Regions from separate parts of the Trichocoleus sp. FACHB-46 genome, predicted to be linked through region 1. Evidence: predicted binding sites of a transcription regulator. Region 1 holds the regulator's gene; each other region holds the start of a gene.
The links. Region 1 encodes NtcA, which controls nitrogen genes in cyanobacteria. Its sites were predicted from a motif close to TTTGTANNNNNNNNTACAAA; they were not measured.
Positions count from the first base shown of each region.

Region 2: H6F72_RS03625 (ChaB family protein) is a predicted target of NtcA. The motif match lies at 1,955-1,974, and genes of this name have one in related genera.
Region 3: H6F72_RS20985 (MSMEG_0569 family flavin-dependent oxidoreductase) is a predicted target of NtcA. The motif match lies at 1,817-1,836, and genes of this name have one in related genera.

Region 1 is NZ_JACJOD010000013.1:391,664-398,203, forward strand. Features, by position in the region: gene H6F72_RS09430 (carotenoid oxygenase family protein) at 1-116, opposite strand, end outside; gene H6F72_RS09435 (folate/biopterin family MFS transporter) at 173-1,630, opposite strand; gene H6F72_RS09440 (putative 2-dehydropantoate 2-reductase) at 1,788-2,765, shown strand; gene hisB (imidazoleglycerol-phosphate dehydratase HisB) at 2,767-3,444, opposite strand; gene fabI (enoyl-ACP reductase FabI) at 3,540-4,316, opposite strand; gene ntcA (global nitrogen regulator NtcA) at 4,700-5,371, shown strand; gene H6F72_RS09460 (DUF3084 domain-containing protein) at 5,634-6,540, shown strand, end outside.
Region 2 is NZ_JACJOD010000006.1:751,836-756,017, reverse strand. Features, by position in the region: gene H6F72_RS03635 (DUF1995 family protein) at 1-601, opposite strand, end outside; gene H6F72_RS03630 (cysteine desulfurase family protein) at 655-1,824, opposite strand; gene H6F72_RS03625 (ChaB family protein) at 2,085-2,354, shown strand; gene H6F72_RS03620 (hypothetical protein) at 2,533-2,742, shown strand; gene H6F72_RS03615 (phospholipase D-like domain-containing protein) at 2,818-4,182, shown strand, end outside.
Region 3 is NZ_JACJOD010000032.1:176,533-180,714, forward strand. Features, by position in the region: gene H6F72_RS20980 (MSMEG_0572/Sll0783 family nitrogen starvation response protein) at 1-270, opposite strand, end outside; gene H6F72_RS20985 (MSMEG_0569 family flavin-dependent oxidoreductase) at 475-1,758, opposite strand; gene H6F72_RS20990 (LuxR C-terminal-related transcriptional regulator) at 1,891-3,363, opposite strand; gene H6F72_RS20995 (hemerythrin domain-containing protein) at 3,694-4,182, shown strand, end outside.

The DNA of each region.
Region 1 (6,540 bases):
TCAATGCGGTAGTCGTACTCCTTAGGTAAGGAACGATAGCCTTTTTGCCAATCCTGAGGATTGTAAGGATCAATTGGGACAGTTGTGGCGCGCTCTTGGAGCTGAAAACTCTGCATAGTCCGTAATCAGCGAAGTTTAATTAAAACGAGTTCAAAACTTGCAAACCAAATGATTAATCAATGGTTTCTTCCACAGGCTCCCGCATCGACTGCGGTACCCATTCCGACATCAAATCTGGCAAAAATGGCTGACCTAATTGCTTGGTAGTCGATAGGTCTCGCTCCATAGCGGGTGTGGCTTGCAAACTGGCAGTCCCAGACTCTGTCTTCGGGTCAGCTCCTGGCAGCCAACCTAAAAATGGCAGTGGCAACAAAGTACTGAGATTGGTAATTAGCACCAGCAACCAGAGAGAGCTGAAATTGGTTTCAGTAATCCCTAACCAGTGCATCAACACGGCTCCCAGCTCGTAGGACACCAGCCCTGCTAGATTTGTAATTGACATTAGCAAGGCAAACAGAGTCGCTTCTACCCCCGCAGGACAGAGACGCGCCGCTAACACTAAGACGGGCATGTAGGCAATCTGGCCCATCACCGTCAGAATTAAGCTGTCACCCAAGCTAAACCAATGGTCATCAATTCCTAAAGCTCGGTTGGCGTGGGTTACGAGCAGCAGCATGCTCATGCCCAACACAGCCGAGAGCAATGTCGTCCAACCGAAAAAGGCGCGAAACGGTACTTCTTTGAAAAAACGCTGAAATAGCCAGATCCCTACCAAAGACGCCAAACTCGTGACCAACCGCACCCGCCCCAAGAACTCGGGTTGAAATCCTAGCTCATTGGTTGTGAAGTAGAAAAAAGCAGAATCAGCAGTGGGGGTGGCTTGCCAAAGAAAGAGAAAAGCTGTAGGTAACCAAATTGCCTTCTGCGTCACTGCTTGGCGCAACTGACCTAATTGATGACTCACCACTGACCAGTTGGGCCTAGCACTGACGCGGGACTCAGCAATCAGGCCAGCTACGGCTGAGACAATGAGAGGAAAGGAAGCGGTAATAGCGAAGATGGTATGAGCATCAAAGCGCTGTAGCAAGGAGCCACTAAAGTAAGCAGTCAACAGCCCCCCTAGCGCCGAAGAGCCCCAACACAAAGATTGCAGCGAGCCCGCAGTACTCACCGACTCCTCGCGGGCCCGTTCTACCACCAGCGAGTCCACAATCACGTCGCTAACCGCTACAGACAGCGAGCCAAGGGCGATCGCGAGCGTAGCAGCCCAAGCCGTATGCACCATCGTCGCCAGAGCAATCCAGGAGCTTGCTCCTAGCACACCCGACAAAATTAGGTAGGGACGGCGACGATAGCCAAAAATGGGCAACCCATCGGAAACAAAGCCAAAGACAGGCTTAATCATCCAGGGCAGCGCCGCAATCCCCATCAAAGCTGATACTTGCGCTGGACCAATCCCTAACTCATCTTTGAGAAAGAAGCTAATGGCTAAGCGAGCCAAGCCGAGAATGCCTTGCACAAAGTAAACCAACAAAATCGCTGTTAACTCTGCGCTTGGCTCCTGCCCAAAGAAAACTTTTTCTGTGAAAGATGACTTGATTTTGGACCAACCAGATTCAGAAACAATCATTGATAATTGTTCATAAATATCAATGCCTACCATGATAGCCGTCCGTTCTCTAGCCTGTCTCTAAATCCACCTTGCGACCCATAAAGCTCTAGTCAGCCTAGGACCACATCCCCTCATTACAGTATGTTTGAACAGGAGCAAGCAGGGAGTAGGAGTCATGGGGGCCTCTTTGGGTGCTGTACCCAATCGTCGTTATGCAATTTTAGGTACAGGAGCATTAGGGGGCTTTTATGGGGCGCGGCTTCAGCAAGCAGGCACAGAAGTCCATTTCCTGCTCAGAAGTGACTACGAACAGGTGCAGCAGCAAGGATTAGTGATCGAGTCACCTGAGGAGAATTTCACGCTACCTCAGGTCTATGCTTACCGTCGAGTCGAGGAGATGCCTCGCTGCGATGTAGTGGTGGTCGCACTCAAAAGTACCCACAATCACTTGTTGCCAGCCCTACTTCCTCGGGTGCTCAAAGAAGATGGCGTTGTCTTAGTGCTGCAAAATGGCTTGGGCTTAGAAGCAGAAGTGGCTCAAATTGTAGGTGCGGAGCGCGTCATGGGTGGACTGTGCTTTATTTGTTCCAACAAAGTGGGTCCTGGCCACATTCGCCACCTTGACTACGGAGCCATTACCTTAGGTGAGTACGCAGCAAACTATCAAGTGGGTGGTGTCACAGAGCGCATGTCTCAGATCGCTCAAGACTTTACCCAGGCGAGCATCTCGATCCACTTGGCGGCAGACCTACTCCTAGCCCGCTGGCGCAAGCTGGTTTGGAATATTCCCTTCAACGGCTTGTCAGTGGTCCTCAACGCCACAACTGATGCGCTGATGGCCGATCGCTACACTTATGCTTTGGCAGAGCAATTGATGCGAGAAGTTGCCTTAGGAGCAAAAGTGCAGAGTCGCGCGATCGCCGATAATTTTATTCAAGAAATGCTGGATGACACGGTGAAGATGAAGCCCTACCGCACCAGCATGAAAATTGACTACGACGAAGGCAGACCTCTGGAAGTCGAGGCAATTTTTGGCAACCCACTACGAGCTGCCCAAGCCGCAGGAGTGCAGCTTCCACAAATTGCCATGCTCTACCAGCAGTTGAAGTTTTTGAGCGATCGCACCCGAGCCCAATCCCCGGAGAAAGAATAGATTACAAAACGCCTTTGGAACTGGGAATGGTGTGAGCCCGACGGGGATCGGTTTCTGTAGCAACGCGCAAAGCACGAGCAAATGCCTTGAATGTGGCTTCAATAATATGGTGTGAATTGATGCCATCTAGCTGACGGATGTGCAGCGTCATCTGGCTGTGATTCACCACTGCCACAAAAAATTCTCGTACCAGTTGCGTGTCGTAAGTGCCGACTCGTTCGGTAGGGATTTGCAGGCCATAGCTAATGTGAGGCCGACCAGATAAATCTAGAGCTACCTGGATTAGAGCTTCGTCCAAGGGCGCGAGGAAATTGCCAAACCGGACAATGCCTTTGCGATCGCCCAACGATTTAGCCAGAGCTTGACCCAGGGTAATGCCCACATCTTCGTTGGTGTGATGGTCATCAATTTCTAAGTCACCCGTCGCTCGCACCTCTAGGTCAAACAGCCCATGCGAAGCAATCTGATGCAACATGTGGTCGAGAAATGGAATACCTGTGGCTGCTACACAGCGACCCTGTCCATCCAAATTAATGGTGACATGCACATCTGTCTCACCTGTTTTGCGGCTGACTGAGGCCACTCGTCCTGAAAATACGGGTTCTAATGATGCTCCGTTGGCCTGCTCGAAGGCTGTGCGGTGCTCTTGGGAAGACGCTTCATGAATGCTAGTCTGCATAGGCCCTACTCAATACTGGGAAGTAAAAACTGGAAGGGAGAAACTTTGAGCCTGCGCAGGCAGGCCAAACGGTTGTAGTCACTTAATGGCAGCCACTACATCCCCATGATCTCATAGCCAGAATCAACATAGAGGATTTGCCCTGTCATACCGCTGGACAAATCACTGCATAGGAACGCCGCTGTATTGCCAACTTCTAGTTGAGTCACAGTGCGCCGCAGGGGTGCCACTTCTTCCACATGATGAATCATGTCCAGAATTCCCCCAACCGCAGAGGAGGCGAGAGTTCTAATTGGGCCAGCAGAAATGCCATTGACTCGAATATTGTGGGGGCCCAGTTCTGCGGCCAAGTATTTAACGCTCATTTCTAAGCCCGCTTTGGCAATGCCCATAACGTTATAGTTGGGCACCACACGCACCCCGCCCAAGTAGGTCAATGTGACAATGCTGCCGCCTTCTGTCATCAGGGGTTTAGCGGCACCACTGAGCTGAATTAACGAATAAGTGCTGATGTCTAAGGCTGTGGTAAATCCTGGCCGCGAGGTGTTGCTAAAGTGGCCAGATAAGTCATCTTTGTTGGCAAAGGCCAGACAGTGAACCAAGATATCTAGCTTGCCCCACTTCTCCTTCACAGTCTCAAAGGTGGACTGAATCTGAGCATCATCTTGCACATTGCAAGGCACAAACAAGCTGGGTTCTAGCGGTTCAACCAGTTCTGCTACTTTTTTTTCCATCTTGCCCCGCTCATCGGGCAGATAGGTAATCCCTAGGTTGGCACCCGCTTTATGGAGTTGTTGGGCAATTCCCCAAGCAATCGAGCGATTGTTAGCAATGCCTGTGACTAAGGCATTTTTTCCGGTCAGATCCAGCATGGCAATCTCTTCGTTAAGGGCAATTACGAGAATACTCAAAGATGGGGGCTTAAAGATATTGACATCTACTGTCGCTGGCAGGGTGATACGCTGCCTTGAGTCCTATCACAAGATATCTGTCTTTAGGGGGAGTAAGATAGGGTCTAAATAGATCGCTTACAGCTAAGATCCGTTCGTTTGTAGTCCTCGAAACAGCAGCCAAATTCTTCAGCCATTGGCGATCGCTGGCCGATTGTGTATCAAATAGAACAAAAAATGACTCTGGAGTAAGTTTAAGTGTTCTAAAGTCATCAATTGCTTACAGTTGGCTCACCTTCGTAAGGTTCATCTCCAGACGAGCGGCCCATGAAGGTTGGAGAAGGGCATCGAAAAGGTAAAAGGATATGGTAATGACGCAGGATAGGCCGTTAGCATCTGTGTTTCGTCAACTGGGAGGCGGAGCATTTCCTCCCGTGATCGAAACGTTTGATCGAGGCAAGACGATTTTCTTCCCCGGTGATCCAGCGGAGCGTGTCTACTTTTTGGTCCGAGGTGCGGTCAAACTGTCTCGCGTTTATGAAGCGGGCGAAGAAATCACCGTAGCCTTGCTGCGAGAAAATAGTGTCTTTGGGGTTCTCTCGCTGATTACGGGCAATCGCTCCGATCGCTTTTATCACGCAGTTGCTTTTACTCCGGCGGAATTGCTGTCGGTGCCCATTGAGCAAGTGGAAAAAGCCCTCAAGGATAACCCAGAGCTGTCGATGCTGATGTTGCAAGGGTTGTCTTCGCGCATCTTGCAGACTGAGATGATGATCGAAACCTTGGCCCACCGAGATATGGGATCACGCTTGGTCAGCTTCTTGCTCATCCTCTGTCGTGACTTTGGCGTTCCTGGCCCTGACGGGATCACAATTGATTTGAAATTGTCGCATCAGGCGATCGCAGAAGCGATTGGTTCCACCCGTGTCACAGTCACACGCCTACTTGGAGATCTGCGACAGGAGAAGATGATTTCCATCCATAAGAAAAAAATTACGGTTCATAATCCCGTCGCTCTCAGTCAACAGTTCAGTTGATCTGCTATGGTTAACCTCTAGTAATAACAAGCGCTTACAGCGACTTGAATACAGCTCTCTGGCCGAGGAAGGTGCTTCATGGCACTCCTGCGAGGAAACAAAGAGAGCCCTGATGCTCTCCTGACGCTGAGGCAAGGCAGCAACTTTTGCTATCTGGGTCTGCTTGTTGTCGTCCTACAGGTGTGATGGCACACAAAACTTCTGGGGCATGAGATAGGCTGTATCTGAGTTGGGTGTGAGCCAAATGGCTTCCTGAGGGTAGATGACCAGCGGGTACATCTTAATTGTGGCAATCTTGGTGTTGGGGGGTGTGATCGCAACGGTGGGCGATCGCATCGGTACGCGCGTAGGCAAGGCTCGCCTCAGCTTGTTTAACTTGCGTCCTCGCAAAACCGCGGTCTTGGTGACGATTGTCACGGGTGGCATCATTTCTGCTTCTACACTCGCCATTTTGTTTGCTGTGAGTGATCAACTCCGTACTGGCGTTTTTGAATTGGGCAAAATTCAGAAAAACCTCTCTAGGGCGCGAGAAGATTTAGCAAAGACGAGAGTTCAAAAAAACCAAGTTGAGCAAGAGCTGACCCAAGCTCGCGCGGAGCAAGTTTCGGCCCAACAACGGCTGGATCGGATTAATTTGTTTCTTAAGGCCGCGATCGCCAAGCAAGCGACGACAGAAGCACAGCTAAATCGTACGCAAACCCAGCTAGGTCGAGTCGAGGCCGAAAGAGCTCGCACCGAAGCTCAGCTCGATCAAACTCAGAGCCAACTGAGCCGCGCGGAAGCAGAAAAGGATCGGATTGAAGATGCCAAAGACCGCACCGAAGTAGAACTAAACCGAACTCAAACGCAACTAAGCACTGTTTCTCAGCAAGCAACGGGACTCCGCTCCGAGATCGACCGACTGGATAACGAGCGCCAAAACTTGATTAAAGAAACTAAAGATTTAGAGATTCAACAAGCCAATTTAGAGAAAGCTGTTCAAACCTTGCAGCGGTACTACCAGTACTATCAAGCGCAATATGAAACCCTACGCCAAGGCAACGTTGCTCTCTTCCGGGGACAAGTGTTGTCAGCAGGGGTCGTGCGGATCGTTTCTCCCACAGGCGCTCAGCAAGCAATAGACCAGTTACTGCGAGAAGCAAATCGTAACGCTATCAAGTTGACCCGTC
Region 2 (4,182 bases), on a different contig from region 1:
CGTCGCCAGCGGGCTTGGTGTCAACTTCGGCAATTAGTTTGTAGTCGTCCTCTAATTCTAGCCAAACCTGCCAAGGGCCGGGATAGCAACGCAGCAAGGCTCCATTTTCCAAAGGGCGGAGATAATAACAAACCTCGAAAGTGCTAAGGAACCGAGTGCGTAGCTGCCGCCCCGCATAGCCTAAGCCAACTGTGGCAATGTCTTCCAGAACCGGATTTAAGAGAATAAAGGGGCGTTCTCCGGCTTCATCAGCCATTTTTTGCACCTCAGCCACTTCTACAGAAGTCGGGGCAACCATGAGAAAGGCTTGATCTTCTGGTAGCATCTTGCCCTTCAGCTCACCAATCCCTCGAATCTCAAAAGGTTTCTCTCCCCAGTCCCGCCGTGCCAGAGCCGCCGCACCAGCATCGGGAAAAAAAACTTTGAAGTTGGCTCCCAAATCTTCAAAAATACTCAAAAACTGCTCGGCGATCGGCATAGGTTTGAGTTCGGGGAAATTGAGTTCCACCTGGATCCGGCAAACACCGGCGTCTAGGGCTGCCTGGGTTGCAGTTTTGGCTTGCTCGATCGCGTCTTCAAGGTTTTTGGGAAGTTCAGCCATTGTTCAGTCAGGTTCTTGAGGGCTTATGGGTGCCGAGGAAGATCACTAGCCTGCTAGGAGCGGCTCCCTACTAATTGTACGGGCATAAGTCGCTCTAGAACCTGCTGGAACACGGTGGCTGTCCAATCAATATCTGCCACTGTAGTCTCTCGGCCTAACGTGAACCGGATGCCGCCTTTCGCCAAGCGATCGCTATATCCCATTGCCAGCAAAATCGGACTGGGAGTTGTTTTGCCACTATGACAGGCAGAACCTGCACTAATCGCAATCCCCGCCAGATTCATTTGGCGCACCAAGGTTTTGCCATTTAGGGTTTCGCTATCGGTAGCCTGAAGACAAACGCTGACATGGTGCGGTAAGCGATTCCAGCGATCGCCCGTGACAGTTACGCCTGGAATCGCTAGTAATTGATCGAACAAGCGATCGCGCAGCCGCATCAAGCGGGGCGTTTCGGTGGCTAGTTCCGCGATCGCTTGTTCTGCCGCTATGCCAAACCCTGCGATCGCAGGTACGGCCTGAGTCCCAGAACGCAGCTTAAACTCTTGCCCACCACCACCGATCAGCGGCACCAACTCCACTCCAGTTCGCACATACAAAGCCCCAGATCCTTGCGGTCCATACAGCTTGTGGCTGGACAACGAGAGTAAATCTACCGGAAGCTGCTGCACATCTAGCTGCAAACGGCCTGCGACCTGCACGGCATCAGTATGAAACAATGCGCCATGATTACGAGCAATTTCACCGAGCACCTGGATGGGCTGCAAGGTACCAATTTCGCTCTGCCCGTAGATCACTGAAACTAAAACCGTATTACTTTGCAAGGCATGGCGTAAATCCTGAGGATTTACCCGCCCCTGAGCATCCACAGGTAAGCGAGTTACTTCCCATCCCCACTGCTCCAATAAGCGCACAGGCTCTGCGATCGCCGAGTGCTCCACGCTAGAAATAATCACATGTTGAGGTGTGGTGTACTGCCGCACCACTCCCAGAATTGCCAAGTTATCCGATTCGGTACCGCCCGACGTAAACACGATCGCTTCAGGCGGAGCATTGAGCAAGCTAGCCACTTGAATGCGGGCCCGTTCTACCAAGGTCGCGGCCCGACTACCCCACTCATGCAAGCTAGAAGGATTGCCCCACTGCACCGTCAAAGCCTGCTGCATGGCAGCGATCGCTTCGGCACGAGGGGGAGTTGTCGCACTGTAATCCAGATAGATTTGCATGAGTAGTCGCGTTCTAAAGCTTTAAATTAAGGCATTGCTTTCTTCCAGCATACCTTTCAATCCCAAGCGTACCGATCCAGTCAAGATGTCCCGCCTTTGGTTTAGGATTGGGAGCCCTTTGAAGCAATTAATTGTATCCCTAACGACAGAAAGAATTAAAGTTAGCTGCCCCTTGGGGTAGAACGAACCAGCGTATCTAATTCGCTTCTAGGCTGAGGAACTTCCAACTATTGCTGCATAGGATGATCGCAAGTCTCAGTATGAAAACGGAGCTTATTAAGCAAATGGCACCAGAACAACAGCAAGAGCAAAACCTACCTCAAGAAGCTCAGCAACTCCCCGAATCAGCCCAAAAGATCTTCCAAGCTGCAATGCGAAGTGCTCAATCTGATGGTCTGTCTCAAGAGGGAGCGATGAATGTCGCTTGGACCACAGTCAAGCATGATTACATTCAAGGCAGCGACGGTAAGTGGCAGCGCAAGCCCGAGGACGAACACAGATACAAGTCAACGGTCGTCAGCGGTAACTAACAAGTGTGGCAATTGCGGCTCTGGAGTGACTACAAAAAGCGTAGTTAAACTCATTCCAGTATGCCAGATTACCTTAACCCCTCACAGAAAGTGCTAGGGGTTATTTTTGATTCTTGTCTGAGACTAAGACGATTGATTTCGAGACATTACCACTCAAGTTGCAGGTGGAGCCGAGATAATGGAAACCAACGCGATCCTAGAAATCCGTGTACAAAATTTGCTACTAAAACTGGAAGACATGGAGCGGAGGCAAGACTCTACCGTTAAAGCAATTTTTCAGCTTTATGAAGCAGTGCGCTGGCTGAACGCAGGCAATCACGAACGAGTAGCCAGTGAGCTGGAAGACGCCATTATGACGTTACAGGAAGCCGCGAAGAAACCTCATTAGCGGCTAATGGTAATGATGCTATGGGCTAGGGCAACCTCTAGACATGCATCCCTCATTGCCGTCAGGAGCGCTATTTTGCTTTTTCCGGTTTCCCTGCGATCGCGTTTTTGCTTGAGCCTGTTGCTGGTTTTGAGCCTGAGTGCTTGCCAACAAGTGCAGTCTCAGCCACAGCAATCTGCACCTGCACCACTGCCCCAAGATCCGTTAGTTCAGGCTTACTTCAATCACGAACCTGCTGCCAAATACACCGAGCCTTACCGCCAGCAAACTCGCCCTGGCGATAACCTAGAGCAGCAAATTATTGACGCGATCGCCTCAGCGCAATCTACCGTAGATGTTGCCGTTCAAGAGCTGCGGTTGCCCAAGATTGCCCAAGCCTTGATCGATCGCCAAAAAGCAGGCGTGAAGGTACGGGTGATTTTAGAAAACACCTATAGCCAACCTTGGAGCGCGATCACCGAAGCTGAACTAGAGAAGCTGCCCGAACGAGAGCGCAGCCGCTATGAGGAATACCAAAAGCTCGCAGACCTCGACCAAGACGGCAAACTCACCCCAGAAGAAATTAATCAAGGCGACACTTTAGTCATGTTGCGGCAAGCGCAGGTGCCTTGGATTGATGACACCGCCAACGGCTCTGCTGGCAGTGACTTGATGCACCATAAATTTGTCGTGGTGGATGGACAACGCCTAATCATCACTTCGGCCAATTTCACTACTAGTGATATTCATGGCGATTTCTCTCGCCCTGCCAGTCAAGGCAACGCTAACAACATGTTGCGGATTCCCAGCGCCGAATTAGCTAGCTTATTCACCCAAGAGTTCAACACTATGTGGGGCGATGGTCCTGGGGGCAAGTCCGATAGCAAGTTTGGCCTACAAAAGCCCTATCGTTCTCCCCAAACAGTTGTGCTTGGCAGCACATCAGTTACAGTGCAGTTCTCGCCTACCAGTCCCTCCCGTCCCTGGAGTCAAAGTGGGAGCGGACTCATTGGCAAAACCTTGGGTGCAGCTCAGCGATCGGTGAATTTGGCGTTGTTTGTATTTTCCGAGCAGCGTTTATCGAATGTCTTAGAAACTAATCATGAACGAGGCGTACAGGTACAGGCTGTCATCGATCCTAGTTTTGCCTACCGTTCCTATAGCGAAGCCTTAGACATGCTGGGCGTTGAACTCAAAGACAAGTGCCGAACCGAATCCAACAACCATCCCTGGCAAAACCCTATTAGTAAAGTGGGGGCACCACGCCTCCCACCTGGAGATTTATTGCACAACAAGTTTGGCGTTGTTGATCAAGCCACTGTGATTACGGGGTCTCATAACTGGACTGATGCTGCCAATACAGGCAATGACGAAACATTAGTCGTGGTTGAAAGCCCAATGGTTGCGGCTCACTACGAGCGAGAATTTGAGCGGCTATATACCAATGCCATCTTGGGGGTG
Region 3 (4,182 bases), on a different contig from region 1:
GAAAGCTGCATCTCCTAACTTAGGAAATCCCCGCTGCACCCCCAAAGTTACGCCAGGGCCATACAACAAGACAGAAGTCTCAAATCCCTTACGCAGTAGGCGCGTAGCTTGCAATAAATTGACAAAACCAATCGATCCTTCAAACGCAACGGTGTGGAATGTCACCAATGCTTTCTCGCCAGGTTCAGCTTTGACATCGGGAAAGACTTTCTCTTCGTAATCAACAAAGAAATCACCAACTTGATGAGCAGGAGTGGTTACTTCAGGCATCTTTTTTTCCTTGAATAGTGTTGCCAGATTAAGGGCTAGCTGAGGAGATCTTTGTATTCCTCACTACGAAAGGTTTAACTCTATCAATAAGGCTAGGGAGGGCGATCGCTCGGTCTATTTCTCAGGCCAAAACGCTGAAAATTAGTACCAAACTCACCTAAGTACCTATCGATTTCGCTAGGTCGCTAACAATGCGTCTCTGGACTACGAACCCAGCAAAAATTCATTGACCACACTCCAGTCATTGGGGTATGACACCTTCTTCCTGGCGACGATGTAATCTGCTAGATAACTGGCGTCACGGGCGATTCCAGAAAAGCGGCCTGACCCCCAGGTATAGAGCCAGGGAAGCCCTAGAAAATAGAGTCCCCAGACTCCGGTTACACCCCGTTCATGGCCTGGATACCCCTTGCCATCAAAGACAGGCACCTCTACCCAACTAAAATCAGACTGATACCCAGTACACCAAATCACTGCACTGATATTGGCTTGAGCATAGTCCAGGCTGAGGATCGACTGCTCAGGCTGCCAAACTGGATAGTAAGCAGGTTCTGTGGGAGCCTCAATTTGGTTTTTCTCAATGAATCCATCAATGGTTTTCTTGATACTTTCCGCTACCGCATCGGCTTGATCCAAATTTTGCTGCAAGTTATCCCAGAATTCCAACTGGCGATCGCTAATATCCTTCAGCCTGCCATAAAGTTGCATCCCTTCTAGAGCAAATTGTCGTAAGTCAATCTCTCGACCTCCATCTCGACCTGTAACATAGTGGTTGGCTTTGGCCCTCACTTTTTCTTTTTGGGGATGCTCCTCAATCGATAAATCGTAATATCCCATCTGGTCCAGCCAATCGACCACATCTTTACCTCGGTACCGCCGGGGCGATCGCGGCGCACTCCCCACGCAGAGATGTACTTGTCTACCAGCCAAATGCAGATCTTCAGCAATTTGGCATCCTGACTGCCCTGTACCTACGACCAACACGGCTCCAGGCGGTAAAGACTGGGAGTTTTTATATTCTGAGGCGTGAAGTTGCGTGATGTTTTTAGGGAGCCGTTCAGCAATCTTTGGCACCTTAGGAAGATGGTAGCTACCGGATGCCACAACTACCTGGTCAGCCGTGTATTCTCCAATTGAAGTTGTCACCTCAAAGAAGTTTTGGGCTACATTCTGACTAAGCTTTAATACCTCAACACCTTGCTGAATGGGAGGATCGAAAGAGGCAGCATAAGCTTCAATATATTGCACAATTTCGTCTTTCTGCATGAAACCATGAGGATCATCGCCTGGATAGGCATAGCCTGGGAGTTTACATTGCCAATTGGGTGTGACTAAACAAAAAGAGTCCCAGCGCTTAGTGCGCCAAGCATAGCCAATTTTGTTCTTCTCAAAAACAATGTGATCGATGCCTCTCTCCTTCAAGCAATAGCTCATGGAAAGCCCTGACTGACCTCCACCCACAATAATGACTGAATAGTGATTGTTCATAAGCTGACTTCTGACTGGCTGGAATGTGTTGCCAGATTAAGTCCTGATTTCTCAAGTCTTTGTATCTCTCACTACGGAAGTGGGAGATCTAACAATAAGGACAGGAGAAACGATCGCAGCACTTTCTCAGATTTATGTAACCAGCCATCCCTTAGCGATCGCCTCATAAATCGCTTGGTAACGAGTCCGCGCCTGCAATTTCGCCAAGACATTATTCATGTGGAACTTAACGGTACTTTCGCTAATGATTAGATGATCGGCAATATCGCGATCGCGATGCCCCTGAGTCAACAAAGCCAGAATCTCCAACTCTCGCTCAGACAGAGTTTGCTGTTTTTCTAAATCTGGGTCAATACCCCACGATTTACCCTGTGACAACGCTTCTACTGCCTGTCTCAATGTCTCTGGGCTGGTAGACAAATCAACTTTGCCTCGAATCCCCTTCGGTGCAATTTGACTTCCCTGTTGCACCCACAGCACCCATTTCGCTGTCTGAATTTGTGTAGCATCATCGGTCAATAAGGGTACATTCTTGTTTGCTTCTTTAGCTATTTCACGGCAAACTGGTAGACCTGCCGAAAAAGCTAGATGTGTAAAGGCTAGTTGTAGAACTGATGAGCGGCATTGAATTCGCAGTTGATGACCACCGAGATCGCGCCAATCGGGTACTTTGAGCAAAAACTGCATGGCCCGTTGATTACTGGTGGCTTGGGTTTGCAGCACTCCCCCTAAACAGGTGACAGTAAAAAACAGTTTATTTAGGGAGGACGGCAAGCCATTTTGTGGATCGAGGTCGGGAAAATGAGTTGCCGGAATCATGGCCTCTAATGCTACAGACTCTGCTGTATAAATCAGCCGACAATAGTGACAGGTAAATTGGTACAAAGTTTCGGCTGCTTGCAAGAAGACATAAGCTACTGGCAGAGTGAGAGGTCGCTCTGTGCCTACCAAAGTTAAGCGGGTATCACTTAGCAGACTGACTAATTGATCAGAAAGAGAGAGATAGTTGAATTTAAGGCTCTGAACCGCAGGCTGGGCCATCAACTGCATCGAGTTTTGCCAAATCTGCTTTTCATGCTGATATTGTATAGCTGTGTCTAAGGCGATCGCTGTAACGGTGCAAAGGGTTTGTAAAACCTCTAGAAACTCTGTCTCCATTGCTTGATGGCTAAAAGTTGCCAGCACGCCGATGACTTTATCTTGAATCACTAAAGGATATCCTGCAAATCCTTGAATGTTGTTAGCGATCGCCCATTCGCGATTTCCTACCCAAGTTTCTGCTGCAAGATGATTGCTCAAAAAGGAAACTCGATTTTGAGCAATTTTGCCCACTTTGTAAGCTCCCATCGGGACTCGCCCAAAGGTGCCATTGAGATGCGTATACATCCCTGAAGAAGCAACCAACTTTAAGGTGGTTTGCTCTGGTTCTAGTAGCCAGATCCGGGCTAAGGCACAGTCAAACTTCTCTACCAAGCCATTGGCAACCCGACGGGCTATTTCTTCTGGTTCTAAGCAACCAGAAAAGCCTTGAGCAATTTCATTGCCCTGCTGCAGGTCAAACAGAATTCGAGTTGCATCAAGGTGCTCTATCAACGGATTAGGCATTGGTATATCGCTCCAGTCCCTAATCTATTGAGGACTAGATTGTTTCCTGACTCTGTATCTCAAGTTACGGAAGGGCTACCTATTCCGGTTTAGGGGCGATCTATATAAACCTAATATTTCCCTACAGCTTTTGACAGACTCACTGAAACATCTAACCTGAGTTAGGTGGATGATACCTGCAACCTAGCCAAAATCAAGATATGCAAGCCTTTTTGCTTGAAACATAGTCCACTATAGTGCTGACTTGCTGCTCCTTCATCCTATTGTCATCAGGATTGAGTCGCAAGAACAAAACATTCATCAACTGAACTTCTTTATAAGAGACACAACATGGTTGCAACCTTAGATGATACAAAGCGGCTAGCGATCGCAGAGAGATTGGCAGACTTGAGAGCACTTCAGGCTTTCATTCTCTCCAACGATCAAAAGCTAATTGAAGTTTGCCCTTACCAAGACGTGCGGGAACGGCTACAGAATATGCTGGCCGACGATCAGAAAAATCTTGGCATTATCGACACCGTCGTCGTGCAATACGGCATTCAATCTGAACCTAGTGCTGCAACCAAGGCTTTTATTCCTCAGTTTGAGCAGATGATCTCAGGTAATGAGTTGACGTTCTACCAAAAACTCATGCACCACGAACTGATGAAGCATAGTCAAGTGATGAGCGGCATCGTGATCCATAAGGCGGCTCAAAAGGTAGGAGCAGACATTGAGTTAGCCATTGGGCCTCTGAATACGGTTAACTTTGAAGGCCGAGCGCACCAAGAACAGCTCAAGGGCTTGCTAGAACAAGTTGGTGTTCGGGAAATGACAGGT